DNA from 3 places in the Arthrobacter sp. NPDC080086 genome. Region 2 is predicted to be linked to each of the others. Evidence: riboswitches for the same ligand, from Rfam matches in the RefSeq annotation. Region 2 holds a riboswitch; each other region holds the start of a gene.
What was found. Region 2 has a riboswitch for S-adenosylmethionine ahead of AB0305_RS05290 (ATP-binding cassette domain-containing protein). Riboswitches for the same ligand answer to the same signal wherever they lie in the genome.
Positions count from the first base shown of each region.

Region 1 (4,581 bases), on a different contig from region 2:
TGCTGGACTTCGGGACCTTCCGGCCCCGCCCCGCGGCCGAGGTGGTGAACGCCCTGGTGGACTACCTCGCCCCGGTCCTGGCGGATCAGGGCGAGCTCGGCGTGGTGCGCGCCGGGGTGGCCAGGATCCTGGCGGAGGGCACCGGTGCGGAGCTGCAGCGCCGCGCCGGGCTCGGCGCCGTCGTCGGCGAGGCGGTGCGGACCACGGTCGGCGGGGACGTGCCCGACGCCGGCACCGCTACCGGTCCGCTGCCGGCACTGGCACCCGTCCGCCGGTTCTAGGCCGTACGTTCCACGCCGCCGCCGGGGATTACTGGATCCGCGCCAGCGCCTGGCCAAGGTCCCGGATCAGGTCCTCCGCGTCCTCCAGTCCGACGGAGAGACGCACCACGCCGTCGCTCAACCCGATAGCGGCCCGCCCCTCCGGACCCATGGCCCGGTGCGTGGTGGTGGCCGGGTGCGTGATCAGCGATTTCGAGTCGCCCAGGTTGTTGGAGATGTCGATGATCCGCAGCCCGTCCAGCAGCCCGAAGGCGGCATCCTTGGCGGACCGGCCGGCCGGGGACGCCAGTTCGAAGGTCAGCACGGTCCCGCCGGACTTCATTTGCTTGGCGGCCAGCTCGTGCTGCGGGTGGGAGGCCAGGAGCGGGTACTTCACCCAAGTCACGGCCTGCTGCGCCTCGAGCCACTCTGCCAGCCGCAGCGCCGAGGCGGAGGCGTGGTTGACCCGCAACGACATGGTTTCCAGGCCCTTGGTCAGCACCCAGGCGTTGAAGGCGGACAGCGCGGGTCCGGTGTGGCGCATCAGTTGCCGGACCGGGCCCTCGATGAACTCCTTGCTGCCCAGGATCGCGCCGCCCAGCACCCGGCCCTGGCCGTCGATGTGCTTTGTGCCGGAGTAGACCACCACGTCCGCGCCGAAGTCCGTGCAGCGCTGCAGCAGCGGGGTGGCGAAGACGTTGTCCACCACCACGGTGGCGCCGGCGGCGTGCGCCAGCCCGCTCACGGCGGCGATGTCCACGATCTCCTGCATCGGGTTCGACGGCGACTCGAAGAACACGGCGGTGGCCGGCGTCGAGAGCGCGTCACGCCACTGGTCGAGGTCCGGGCCGTCGACGAAGACGGTCTCCACGCCCCAGCGCGGCAGGATCTCGTTCAGGATCACGAAGCAGGATCCGAACAGGGACCGGGCGGCGACCACCCTGTCACCGGCCCCAAGCAGCGCGCCGAGAGCGGTGAACACCGCGGACATGCCCGACGCCGTCGCGAAGCACGCCTCGGTGCCCTCGAGCAGGCGGAGCCGCTCCTGGAAGGTGGCCACCGAGGGGTTGCCGTAGCGGGAGTAGACGAACCGCTCGTCCTCGCCGGTGAAGGCCCGCTCCGCGGCGGCGGCGGATTCGTAGACGAAGCCGGAGTTGAGGAAGATCGGCTCGGTGGTTTCCTGGAAGCCGGTCCGGTCCAGGCCGCCACGGACGGCCTGGGTGTCCGGGTTCCAGTCCGCGGCCTCGGGATTGAAACTCATGCGGTGCGGGTCCCGTCGGTCGGCAGGCCCACGTTTTTCCAGCCGTTGACGCGGCGGACGCCGGCCTCATCCGGCTGGCCCTCAAAGCCGTCCAGCACGTTGTAGACGGTGAATCCCGCCGCCGTCGCAGCCCCTGCCGCCGCGACGGAGCGGGCCCCGGACCGGCAGAGGAAGAGCAGTTCGGCGTCGGCCGGGACGCGCTGCCGGAGCTCGTCCAGGAAGTCCTCGTTCGGCACGCCGCCGGCCCGGGTCCACTCGATGAATACCGGCTCCGCGGCCGCCCCGCCGGTCACCGGGACGCCGATCTGGGCCCACTCGGCCCGGGTGCGGACGTCCACCAGCACCGCGCCGGACTGCAGCCGTTCCCAGGTTGCCTGCGGGGTCAGGTCCCCGGCGTAGCTCATGCCCCCGCCTGCCCTTCGGATTCCAGCCCTTCGGATTCCAGACCGTCGACGGCGCGGGCCACCGCGGCGTCCGCCTCCGCGACGGCGGCCGGCAGCACCAGTGCCTGCGCCACGATCACCGATGTGCCATTGAAGGTTGCGGCCGGGCTGCCGTGCAGCACATACCCCTCGGCAAGGGCGGCCGAGATCCGCTCGCAGAAGCTGCGGTCGTCTGGGCCGGTCAGCAGCCGGTAGGCCAGCCGCTCCGCGGGCGCTGCGGCCTGCGCGGGAGGGTTGGCCGGGGTGCCGGTTCCGGGGGCGGGGACTGGGGGCGGGGTCGCGTCGGACACGACAAACTCCTTACGTTCACGCTTGCAGCTCGAATGGTCGATTGCCGAGTAGTCACCTGAGGCACCCCGCCGCAAAAGGAGGGTTGCCGACCGGCCAGTCAGGGCTTGGCACCGGTTCTCATTACTCTGCAAAAAACCTAACACCCCGGGGCCCGCGCCCGCGCGTCGGCCCCGTCATGTTCGGTCACGGGAGGCCGTCCGCCGTAGGCCGACCGAGTATCGCGCCCGTCGTGATCGAGTACAAAAAGCCAGTTCCGTCCGCGGTGGCCGAATGCTTTTCGGGTATTGCCTACTCGGGTTTTCCGATAGGGGCGTCACGTTTACTGAAGTGGCAGTCCAAGGTCTCCGCTGGGTCTCCACATACCGCATACGCCTTTTCAGCACCCGCTGCGCGGCCGCTTCCGGCCGTATGCGCAGTGCCGCTGGCGCATGGGTTTTGACGTCTCCGCCGGGATACCGCGGACCGGTTCTTTGACAAGCAATCCTTCCCTCCAGAACCCGGCAGCCTCTGCCGGGCGGGTTGCAGATCCATCATTTTGTCCGGCGCAGCACTGGGGGCGGCCGGCACCTCGAAGAAGAACTGGAAAGATTCATGGTCTCGATTTACGTCTTGATAATCGTCTTGCTGATTGCGCTGCTGGTCGCAGCGGCGGTGGGGAAATCCTGGTTCCACCGCCGGCTGCGCCGTCCCGAACTTCTGCGCCGGATTTCCCTCGCCACCGGCGCGGTGCTGCTGCTGGCCAACGTCGCCGCCTTTGCCCTGGACGCCTCCGAGTTCTGGCAGACCGCCGACCTGACCGCCACCCTGGGCGGACTCACCGCCCTCGCCATCGCGCTGACCGCCCTGCGCACCGGTGGAAGCCCGGCCCGGCAGCCCCGCCGGGTGCTGGCCATCGGCGCCCACCCGGACGACCTGGAGCTGGCCTGCGGCGGAACGCTCGCCAAGTTCGTCGACTCCGGCCACGAGGTGCAGGGGCTGGTGATGAGCGACGGCAAGCGCGGCGGCAACGCCCTGGAGCGGTCGCTGGACGCCCAGCGCGGCGCCACGTTCATGGGCCTGACCGGCATGATCCATCACAACTTCACGGACACCGAGCTGCACCGCCACAGCCAGGAAATGGTGGGCGCCATCGAGCACGCGATCGTGCGCTTCAACCCGGACATCATCCTCACCCACTCCAACCACGACCAGCACCAGGACCACCAGGCGGTGCACCAGGCCACCCTGCGGGCCGCGCGGCAGCACCACTCGATCCTTTGTTACGAGAGCCCCTCGGCCACGCGGGAATTCAACCCCAGCGTCTTCGTGGACATTGACGACTACGTCGACGCCAAGGTCCAGGCGGTGAAGATGCACAGCGACCAGCTGGCCAAGCCGTACATGACGCCCGAACGGGTCCGCGGCATCGCCTCCTTCCGCGGCGGCCAGGCCCGCCGCCGGGTGGCCGAGGCCTATGAACCCGTCCGCCTGCTGAGCACCGAAATGGAGAAGCTGTGAAGCCGCGCGTGCTGGTCACCGGCGTCGGCGGCCCCGCCGGCCGTGCCCTCGCCGCGCAACTGACCGAACGTGGCATCCCGGTCCTCGGCACGGACATCCGCGACCTGGCCGAAGTCTCCGGGGTGCCGGTGGTCCGGGTACCCGCGGCCACGGATCCCGAGCTGGTGTCCGCGCTGCGCCGGCTGGTCGGCGCCGAGGGCATCAACCTCGTGATCCCCACGGTCAGTGAGGAACTGCCCCGCCTGGCCGCCTTCCGGGCCGGCTTTGGCCCGGACGTCCGCGTCATCATCGGGCCGACCGGCGCCGTCGCGCTCGCCGATGACAAGCTCTACACCGCCTGGCAGCTGCATTCTGCCGGCGTTCCGGTTCCCGCCTTCGGGGTTCCCCGGGACTTCCGCTGCGCGGAGGAGGCCATCGAGCTCCTGGGCGGACCCGTCGTCATCAAGCCCCGGGTGTCCCGGGGCGGCCGCGGCGTGACGGTGGTCCGGAGCGGCTCCGACGTCGACTGGGCCGGACTTCCCGGCGGCCTGATCGTCCAGGAATTCATCCCAGGCACCGAGTACGGGCCAATGGTCTTCGGAACCCCGGCGCACAACACCACACCGCCGTTCGCCGTCGTCGTGGAGAAAACCGCGCTCGCGCAGGGCGAGGTCGGCAACGCCCTTAGTACCCGCCGGGTGGAGGCGGGGGAGGCGAACGACGTCGGCAACCTGGCGATGAACGCCGTCCGTGCCCTGTCCCTCACCGGGCCGGTGGACCTCGACGTCCGGCGCCGGGCCGACGGCACCCCGGTGGTGCTCGAAATCAATGCCCGATTCGGGGCGAACAG
Region 1 is NZ_JBFBKP010000029.1:23,546-28,126, reverse strand. It holds gene AB0305_RS11785 (glutamate--cysteine ligase) at 1-281, shown strand, start outside; gene AB0305_RS11780 (O-succinylhomoserine sulfhydrylase) at 310-1,521, opposite strand; gene AB0305_RS11775 (rhodanese-like domain-containing protein) at 1,518-1,925, opposite strand; gene AB0305_RS11770 (DUF1737 domain-containing protein) at 1,922-2,164, opposite strand; SAM riboswitch class IV at 2,268-2,380, opposite strand; gene AB0305_RS11765 (PIG-L deacetylase family protein) at 2,847-3,752, shown strand; gene AB0305_RS11760 (ATP-grasp domain-containing protein) at 3,749-4,581, shown strand, end outside.
Region 1: it holds a riboswitch for S-adenosylmethionine, as region 2 does, so the genes downstream of both, AB0305_RS11770 (DUF1737 domain-containing protein) here and AB0305_RS05290 (ATP-binding cassette domain-containing protein) in region 2, are expected to answer to the same signal.

Region 2 (4,581 bases):
CCCTTCCTCAGGTGGGAGGCCCAGCCGCCGTCGTAGTCGCCGTAGAGGCCCACGACGTCGGCGAAGAAGATCGCGTCGAATTTCGCGTCCTCCAGCTGCCGGGCCAGGTCGGTCCAGAGCTGCAGTTCGTTGAAGCGGTGCTGCTGGGCCTCGGGGCGGCGCCATTGGCCGCCCATGATGTGGCTGGTGGTGTTCATGACGAACGCGCTGAGGAGCAGGCGGGGGCGGGGTCCGTCGAAGCGGGGGCTGGCTGGTGAAGTCATGGTTCTGCTTTCCGAAGTGGGGTGCCGGGGCCGCGGTCAGAGCCGCTTGTCGAGGCGGCGGGCCAGGCGGGAGCCGCCGAACTGGACGAGGGTGACCAGCAGGATCATCAGGATGATCGCGGTGATCATCAGCGGGGTTTCGTAGCGGTAGTAGCCGTAGCGGATGGCGAAGTCGCCGATCCCGCCGCCGCCCACCAGCCCGGCCATTGCCGAGTAGGAGATGAAGCTGACGGTCATGATGGTGATGGAGCTGACCAGTCCCGGCCGGGCCTCCACCAGCAGCACGTCCCGGACGATCTGGGACCGGCTGGCTCCCATCGAACGGGCGGCCTCCACCACCCCGCTGCCGAGTTGGCTGAGGTTCTGTTCCACGAAGCGGGCGAAGTACGGGATGGCGTTGATGCTCAGCGGGACGATCACCGCGGCCGTGCCGATGGTGGTGCCCACGATGAAGCGGGTCACCGGGATGATGGCGATCAGCAGGATCAGGAACGGGAAGGACCGGACCAGGTTGACCAGGCCGTCCAGGACCCGGTGGAGCCGGGGCCGGTGCCGCAGCCCGCCGGGGCCGATCGTGTAGAGCCAGACGCCCAGCGGCGTGCCGATCAGGACGGCCAGCGGGATCGCGACCAGCAGCATGGCCAGGGTCTGGCCCATGGCGGCGCCGATTTCGGGCAGGACCGAGAGGATGCGCTCAAGCATGGATCAGGCCTTTCGGGGCGGGGCCGGCCGGGGCGGCTGCCCGGTGGGGCCGGTTCAGCTCGATGGCGTCGGAGACCAGGTACCGCCCGATCGAGGTGGCGGGGTGGAAGCCGGGGCGTTCGAGCTCGGCCAGGTCGAATTGCTCGACGATCCGGCCGTCCTCCATGACCGCGACGTTGTCCGCGATGGCCTTGATGACGTTCATTTCGTGCGTGACCACCACGATCGTGATGCCGAATTCGGCGTTGACGTCAGCGAGGTACTGCAGCACGGAGGCGGTGGTCCGGGGGTCCACGGCCGACGTCGGTTCGTCGCAGAGCAGGACCTTCGGCTCCGTGGCCAGCGCCCGGGCGATGGCCACCCGCTGCTTCTGGCCGCCGGAGAGCTTCGCGGGGTAGCTGGCGGCCTTGTCCGCGAGGTCCACGATGGCCAGGGCGTCGGCCGCCCGGCGCCGGCGTTCGGCCTTCCCCACCCCGGCGAACTTCAGTGAGAGCTCCACGTTCTCCTGCGCGGTGAGGTTGTTGAGCAGGTTGAAGTGCTGGAAGATCATGCCGATTCCGTGCCGGCTGCTGCGCAGTTCCGGCTCGCTTAGGGCGGTCAGGTCCACGCCGTCGACCAGGACCCGGCCCGAAGTGGGGCGTTCGAGCAGGTTGATGTTGCGCAGCAGCGTGGATTTGCCGGCGCCGGAGAACCCGATGATGCCTTGGATCCGGCCGCGCTCCACGGTGAGGGTGACGTCGTCGACGGCGGTGAACCGGCCGTCCTTCGACGGGAACGAGGTGCTGACGTTCTGGATCTCGATCACAGCAGACCGCCCGCGATCCGGGCCGGCGCTGCCGTCGTTGTGGTGTTCATGATTCCTCCGGGGCTCGCCCGAGGAAAGCCTCATCCCCCGGCGCCGGGGCAGCGCAAAGCGCGGCCTCTCGGGTCCGTGGAACAGTGGTTCTCCATCGGTCCTGGCGGTAGCACCGTCCTCATCGAGGGGGTTGCTGCGGCGTCACGGAGCCAGGTCTCTCAGCCGCTCGGGATGGTTACCCCACGAATCTGGCACACGCCCGGCCGAGGTGAAAGCGGCGCGTCACACGCCGTAAAGCTCCCGTCAGTCCCGGTTAAAGGCCCAGGAGCGGCGCTTCCCTGGCCGGGCAGGCGTTCATGACGACGTCCAGCCCGGCGGCCTTGGCGCGTTCGGCCGCGGCCTCGTCGATGACGCCCAGCTGCAGCCAGACGGCGCCGGCGCCGGCGGCAATCGCCTGGTCCACCACGTCGCCGACGCGTCCGGAGTTCACGAAGCAATCCACGACGTCGATGGGCCGCTTCTCCGCCGGGATTTCCGCCAGCGAGCGGTAGCCGGCCTCTCCGTGCACGTCGTCGCCGGGCAGGTTGACCGGGATGATGTCCATGCCCAGGCGGTCGCGGATGAACAGCGACGTGTCGTAGGCAGCACGCCATTGGTTGGTGCTCAGGCCCACGATGGCCCACCGGCCCTTGGTGCGCAGGAGGCGTTCGACGACGGCGGGATCGTTCACGTGGCTCATGCGGCCAGCCTACGTCCGCCGGCAGCGGCCCCGCAGTAGGGAATCCCACCCCGGGCACTGTGCCGAATTTCTAATCGGGCCAGACACCTCACGTCCGCAGGTTTCCGAATATTACGCGCCCATTTGGCGAAAATCCGCCGTTCGGTTTTAGTAGACAGTGACCATCCCGAGCGGCCGAGAGACCTGGATCGATGACGCCGCAGCAACCCTGGTCGACGGACCTCCACCCCGGAGCCCGCCGATAACGAGGACGCACGCCGAGGGAAGGGTCCGGACTGACTACCCGGGCCAAAGGCTGCTTCCGTAGGGTGCTACTGCCAGGACCGATGGAGTAACCCTATGACTGCTGTCCTGCACCCGTCCCAGCCCCGGGCCGACGCCCGGCCCGGCTCCGGCACCCCCGCCCTCCCGGTGTCCTTCCGCGGCCTGGGCCGCGCCTTCGGGACCGGCCCCGCCGCGCACACCGTCCTCCGGGATGTCAGCTTCGACGTTGTCCCCGGCGAGGTGCTCGCCATCCTGGGCGCCTCCGGCTGCGGCAAGTCCACCCTGCTCCGGGCCGCCGCCGGACTCGACGCCGCCACCTCCGGCAGCGTCGCCATAGACGGCGAACCGGTCCGCGGCGTCGACGACCGCTGCGCCTTCGCGTTCCAGGAGCCGCGGCTGCTGCCCTGGCATACCCTCCAGGCGAACATCGCCATCGGCCTGCCCGCCGGCGTCAGCGCCCGCGACGGCAAGGCCAAAGTGGCCCGCCTGTTGGAACTCGTGGGACTGCAGGACTTCGCCAAACACCGCCCCCGGGAGGTCTCCGGCGGCATGGCCCAGCGCGCGTCGCTGGCCCGTGCCCTGGCCCGGAACCCCGGCGTGCTGCTCCTCGACGAGCCCTTCGGCGCCCTCGACGCACTGACCCGGATCAAGATGCAGGACCTGCTCCTGGAGGTCCACCGCGCCGAACCCACCACGGTGCTGCTGGTGACGCACGACGTCGACGAGGCCCTGCAACTGGCGGACCGCATCATCGTCCTCGGCCGGGAGGACACCGAATCGTCCCCGGCCGGCGCCACGATCGTGCGCACCCTCGCCGTCCCCGGCGGACGGCCACGGGACCGCGCCTCGGCCGAACTGGCCCGAATGCGCACCTCGCTCCTGGCCAGCCTCGGCGTCGACGGCCACTAACGGCCCCGCCCCCGCCGCCCCGGTCACGGCCTGAACGGTCCGTCCGCTCCCGGCAGGCAGCGCCGCCGGTACCACAGCACCGGACCGGCGAGCCGCCCGCTCCCCGCGCCGGCGGCCACCCGCATCACTCTCCTGTCTCTTTCGCATCGCTCGCACCGCCCGTAAAGGAACTTCCATGGCTCCCACCCGCACCACGTCCCGCCGTTTCGTCCTCACCGCCGTCGCCGCCTCCGCGGCCCTGGCCCTCACCGGGTGCGTCGCCGGGGAAGGCTCCGGCAGCCAGCCCGCAGCCGCCGCGGCCGCCGGCGGCAACGGCGGCGGCACGCTGACCATCGACTTCGCCACCTACAACCCGCTGAGCCTAGTGATCAAGAAGAAGGGCTGGCTGGAGGCCGCCCTTAAGGACCAGGGCGTCACCGTCAAGTGGGTCCAGTCGGCCGGCTCCAACAAGGCCAACGAGGCACTCCGTTCCGGCGCGGTGGACGTCGGCTCCACCGCCGGTTCGGCCGCGCTCCTGGCCAAGGCCAACGGCTCCCCGATCAAGACCATCGACATCTTCTCCCAGCCCGAATGGGCCGCCCTGGTCACCAAGCCCGGCTCCGGCATCAGCACGGTGGCGGACCTGAAGGGCAAGTCGGTCGCGGCCACCAAGGGCACGGACCCGTACTTCTTCCTGCTGCAGGCGCTGTCCGAGGCCGGCCTCTCGCCCAAGGACGTCACCGTGCAGAACCTGCAGCACGCGGACGGCCGCACCGCCCTGGAGAACGGATCCGTGGACGCCTGGTCCGGGCTGGACCCGATCATGGCCGGCGCCGAGCAGAAGGGCGCCAAGCTCTTCTACCGGAACCTCTCGTTCAACACCTACGGCTTCCTCAACGCCACCGAGTCCTTCCTCAAGGACCGGCCGC
Region 2 is NZ_JBFBKP010000008.1:74,075-78,655, reverse strand. It holds gene AB0305_RS05300 (NtaA/DmoA family FMN-dependent monooxygenase) at 1-263, opposite strand, end outside; gene AB0305_RS05295 (methionine ABC transporter permease) at 300-965, opposite strand; gene AB0305_RS05290 (ATP-binding cassette domain-containing protein) at 958-1,770, opposite strand; SAM riboswitch class I at 1,910-1,999, opposite strand; gene AB0305_RS05285 (CoA-binding protein) at 2,075-2,500, opposite strand; gene AB0305_RS05280 (ABC transporter ATP-binding protein) at 2,840-3,673, shown strand; gene AB0305_RS05275 (aliphatic sulfonate ABC transporter substrate-binding protein) at 3,849-4,581, shown strand, end outside.

Region 3 (4,581 bases), on a different contig from region 2:
ATCGGGGCGAGCGAACCGGCCACGATCGAGGTCACCTGGTAGCCGAGGGAGACGCCGGAGTAGCGCATCCGGGTCGGGAACATCTCGGCCATGATGGCCGGCTGGCCGGCGTACATCAGGGCGTGGAACAGCAGGCCGATGATGACCGAGGCAAGGATGATGAAGTCGTTGCCGGTGTCCATCATCGGGAAGGCGAAGAAGCCCCAGGTGGCACCGAGGACGGCGCCGGCCATGTAGACCGGGCGGCGGCCCAGGCGGTCGGACAGCCGGCCCACCATCGGAACCACAGAGAAGTGAATGGCGTGGGCGATCAGCAGCAGCATGAGGATGCGGGTGGTGTCGGCGTGGACCACGGTCTTCAGGTAGGTGATGGAGAAGGTGACCACGAGGTAGTAGAGGATGTTCTCCGCGAAGCGCAGGCCCATGGCGGTGAAGACGCCGCGGGGGTAGCGGCGGAAGACCTCGGCAACGCCGTAGCCCTTGTGGCCGGCTTCGACTTCCTTGCGGGCCTCGAGGAAGATCGGCGCATCGTTGACCTTGGTGCGGATGTAGTAGCCGATCAGGACGATCACGGCGGAGAGCCAGAAGGCCACACGCCAACCCCAGCCGAGGAAGTCGGCGGAGGACAGGACCGAGGAGAGGATGAACAGCACCGCGGTGGCGAAGAGGTTACCCAGCGGCACGGCGGACTGCGGCCAGCTGGCCCAGAAGCCGCGGGACTTGCTGGGGCTGTGCTCGGCCACCAGCAGGACGGCGCCGCCCCACTCACCGCCGACGGCGAAGCCCTGGGCGAAGCGCAGGAAGACCAGCAGGGCCGGAGCCCAGTAGCCGATCTGGGCGAAGGTGGGCAGGCAGCCCATCAGGAAGGTGGAGACACCCACCAGGATGATGCTCAGCTGCAGCAGCTGCTTGCGCCCGAACTTGTCACCGAAGTGGCCGAAGACGATGCCGCCGATGGGGCGGGCGACGAAGCCGACCGCGTAGGTCAGGAAGGCGGCCAGGATGCCGTCCAGTTCGGTCTGGGAATTGGGGAAGAAGGCCTTGCCGAAGACCAGGGTTGCGGCGGAGGCGTAGAGGAAGAATTCGTACCACTCCACCACCGTGCCGGCCATGGAGGCGGCGACGACTTTCTTGAGGCCGGACGCCTTGACGTCGGTTTCCTCTGCGCGCCTCGCGGCGGCGTTTTCCGTGCTCATAAGAACTCCTTCGGTGTCGCCATCGACACCCTGCGGCTTACTGGGCTGACTCCGTGTGAGTTGGACCACACGCGGTCATTCTCCACGAGTATGGAGTGTCACCGCCGCAGCCTCAACGACCAATCGCGCAGAGCCTATCTGCAAAATTGCACACCAGTCCCCGGCAAGAGCCAGCGAAGAAGCCTTGATGCTCAGGCGAAGAACGCCTCCCGGAGGACGCCGCCGAGCTGGCCGATCTCGGTCAGGAACCCGTCGTGGCCGATCGGGGCCGAGATGACGTGCATGGGCACCTCCCCCGGCAGGGCCGCCGCGAGCTCCCGGGACTGTTCGGGAAAGTACAGCCGGTCCGAGTCCACGGCGGCGATGAAGAACTCGGCGGTAGCCCCGGCGAGCGCCTGCTGCAGGTTTCCGCGGCCACGGGCGACGTCGTGGCTCATCAGCGCTTCGGTGATCGCGATGTAGCTGTTGGCGTCGAAGCGCTGCACCAGTTTATTGCCCTGGTGGTCCAGGTAGCTCTCCACCTGGTAGCGGCCGCGGCCGGACAGCGGCCCGGGCGCGAGCGGTGTCTCGCCGTCCTGACCGGTCCGGCCGAAGCGGCCCTCCAGTTCGGCGGCCGAGCGGTAGGTGATGTGCGCGATCCGCCGGGCCAGCGCCAGGCCCTCATGCGGCTCGGGGCCGCCGTAGTAGTCGCCGCCATTGAAGCGCGGGTCCTGACGGATCGCGAGGGTCTGGGCCTGGGCGAAGGCGATCTGTTCGGCGGTGCTGTAGGCGCCGACGGCGATCACGGCGCAGCGGCGCACGCGTTCCGGGTAGCTGACGGCCCACTCCAGGGCCCGGGCGCCGCCGAGGGAGCCGCCGAGCACGGCGTGCCATCGGTGGATGCCCAGCGCGTCGGCCAGCCGGGCCTCGGCGGCGGTGCTGTCGCGCAGGGTGACGAGGGGGAAGCGGGATCCCCAGGGCCGGCCGTCGGGCGCCGGCGTGGACGGGCCGGTGGAGCCGTAGCAGCCGCCGAGGATGTTGATGGACACCACGAAGTACCGGTCCGTGTCCACGGGCGCGCCGGGGCCGGCGAGCTGTTCCCACCAGCCAGGCTCCCCGCCGGCGCCGCGGGTGACGTGGGTGTCCCCGGTCAGGGCGTGCTCGATCAGAACGGCGTTGGAGGCGTCCGCGTTCAGGGTGCCCCAGGTCTCGTAGGCCAGCACCACGTCCGGCAGGACGGCGCCGGATTCGAGTTCCAGGGCGCCGACGGACAGGTACCGCACGGTGCCTTCGGGGGCGGCGGCGTTTCCTGCTGCGGGGCTGGTGGCGGGTACACCCGTTCGGGTGACGGCAATCGTCATGTTAAAAGACCTCACTTCGCGCTTGCCTGCCGTCAATTGACCGGCAGGCCAGGTCTTCACCCGGGGCACCCCGCCGCAAAAGGAGGGTTGCCGGCCAGCAAGCCGGGGCTGTCGCTGGCACTCATGACCTGCACCGAGTCTACGAAAGAGGGCGGCGTCGTGGCGAAGATTGTGACTTCCATGTGACAGCCGCCCGCCCCGCCGCCCCGTTTCCCCACCTTTGAAGGCCAAGGCGGGCGGGTCGCCGCGGACACGCCGCGCCGGCCGCCGTCGGGCCCGCAAAGGTGGGGAAATCCGGCAGGGGTCCCGGACCTAGCCGGTCTTCGCGGCGCGGAAGCCGGCGTCGAGGTCCGCCAGGATGTCGTCGATGTGCTCCAGGCCCACCGAGAGCCGGACCAGGCCCGGGTGGACGCCCGCCACCGCCTGCTGCTCCGGGCTGAGCTGGCTGTGCGTGGTCGACGCCGGGTGGATCACCAGCGAGCGCACGTCGCCGATGTTCGCCACGTGCGAGTGCAGCTCCAGGGCATCGACGAAGCGCTTGCCGGCCTCCACTCCCCCGGCGATGACGAAGGAGACGACGGCGCCCGTACCGCGGGGACCGTACTTCCGGCCGCGCTCGTACCAGGGGCTCGAGGGCAGCCCCGCGTAGGCGACCGATTCGACGTCCTCCCGGCCCTCCAGCCATTCGGCCACCCGGGTGGCGTTGGCGACGTGCCGCTCCACCCGCAGGCTCAGCGTCTCGATGCCCTGGGCGATCAGGAAGGCGTTGAAGGGCGCGACGGCGGAGCCGAGGTCGCGCAGCAGCTGGACCCGGGCCTTGAGGATGTAGGAGAGGTTGGCCCCCAGTGCGCCGTCCGCGCCCAGGTCCCGGGCGTAGACCAGGCCGTTGTAGCTGGGGTCGGGGGTGTTGAAGCCGGGGTACCGCTCCGGGTCCGCGCCGAAGTCGAACTTCCCGGAGTCCACGATCACACCGGCGATCGCCGAGCCGTGGCCGCCCAGGTACTTCGTGGCCGAGTGCACCACGATGTCCGCGCCCCACTCCAGCGGCCGGATCAGGTACGGGGTGGCGAGGGTGTTGTCCACGATCAGCGGCACCCCTGCCTGGTGGGCCACGTCCGAGATTCCCTCGATGTCCAGGACGTCCTGGCGCGGATTGGAGACCACCTCCCCGAAGAACAGCTTGGTGTTCGGCTGCACCGCCTCGCGCCACTGGTCCAGGTTGTCCGGGTCCGCCACGAAGGTCACGGAGATGCCGAACTTCTTCAGAGTGTGGGCCAGCAGGTTGTAGGTGCCGCCATAGAGGCTGGGGCTGGCCACCACGTGGTCCCCGGCCTCGGCGATGTTGAGGATGGCGAAGGTTTCCGCCGCCTGCCCGGAACTGAGCAGCAGCGCGCCGAGGCCGCCCTCCAGGCTGGCGATGCGCTGTTCGACCGCGTCCTGGGTGGGGTTGCCGATTCGGGTGTAGATGGGGGCGAGCTCGGCCAGGGCGAACCGGTTGGCGGCGCTCTCGGCGCTCGGGAAGACGAACGACGTCGTCTGGTAGATCGGCAGCGCACGGGCGCCGGTGGCGGCGTCCGGCTGCTGGCCGGCGTGAATCTGACGGGTTTCAAAGGACCAGGCGTTGGACATGGTGTCTCCTGTGACTGGGCTCAGGACGGCACCGCCTCCCGGGTCCTGCGCCGCTGGCAGGTCCCGGAATATCGTCACGGCCCTGGCGCCGCGCTTGCCCCGCCGGCGGTCGCCGGAGGGCCAGGTCTTCACCCGGGGCACCCCACCGCGCAAGGAGGGTTGCCGGCCAGCGAGCCGGGGCTTGGCGCTGGCACTCATGACCTGCTCCCAGTGTAGGAAGCCGGAAACCGGTCCGGATAGCTTTGTGACAAAGATGAAGAAACCGGTCCCCGGGACGGCTTCTCCGGCGGATTTCCCCGGCCGCGCCGGGCGGCACGGGGACCCTCCGGGCGGCGCCGGCGAGGTTAGGACAGCCTAAGCTGAGAGGTCCATCACAAAGTGCCAAGATGAGGGCATGCGCATGGATCACGTCTCTT
Region 3 is NZ_JBFBKP010000056.1:20,614-25,194, reverse strand. It holds gene AB0305_RS16710 (MFS transporter) at 1-1,196, opposite strand, end outside; gene AB0305_RS16705 (homoserine O-acetyltransferase) at 1,388-2,536, opposite strand; SAM riboswitch class IV at 2,550-2,665, opposite strand; gene AB0305_RS16700 (bifunctional o-acetylhomoserine/o-acetylserine sulfhydrylase) at 2,849-4,165, opposite strand; SAM riboswitch class IV at 4,251-4,367, opposite strand; gene AB0305_RS16695 (VOC family protein) at 4,560-4,581, shown strand, end outside.
Region 3: it holds a riboswitch for S-adenosylmethionine, as region 2 does, so the genes downstream of both, AB0305_RS16705 (homoserine O-acetyltransferase) here and AB0305_RS05290 (ATP-binding cassette domain-containing protein) in region 2, are expected to answer to the same signal.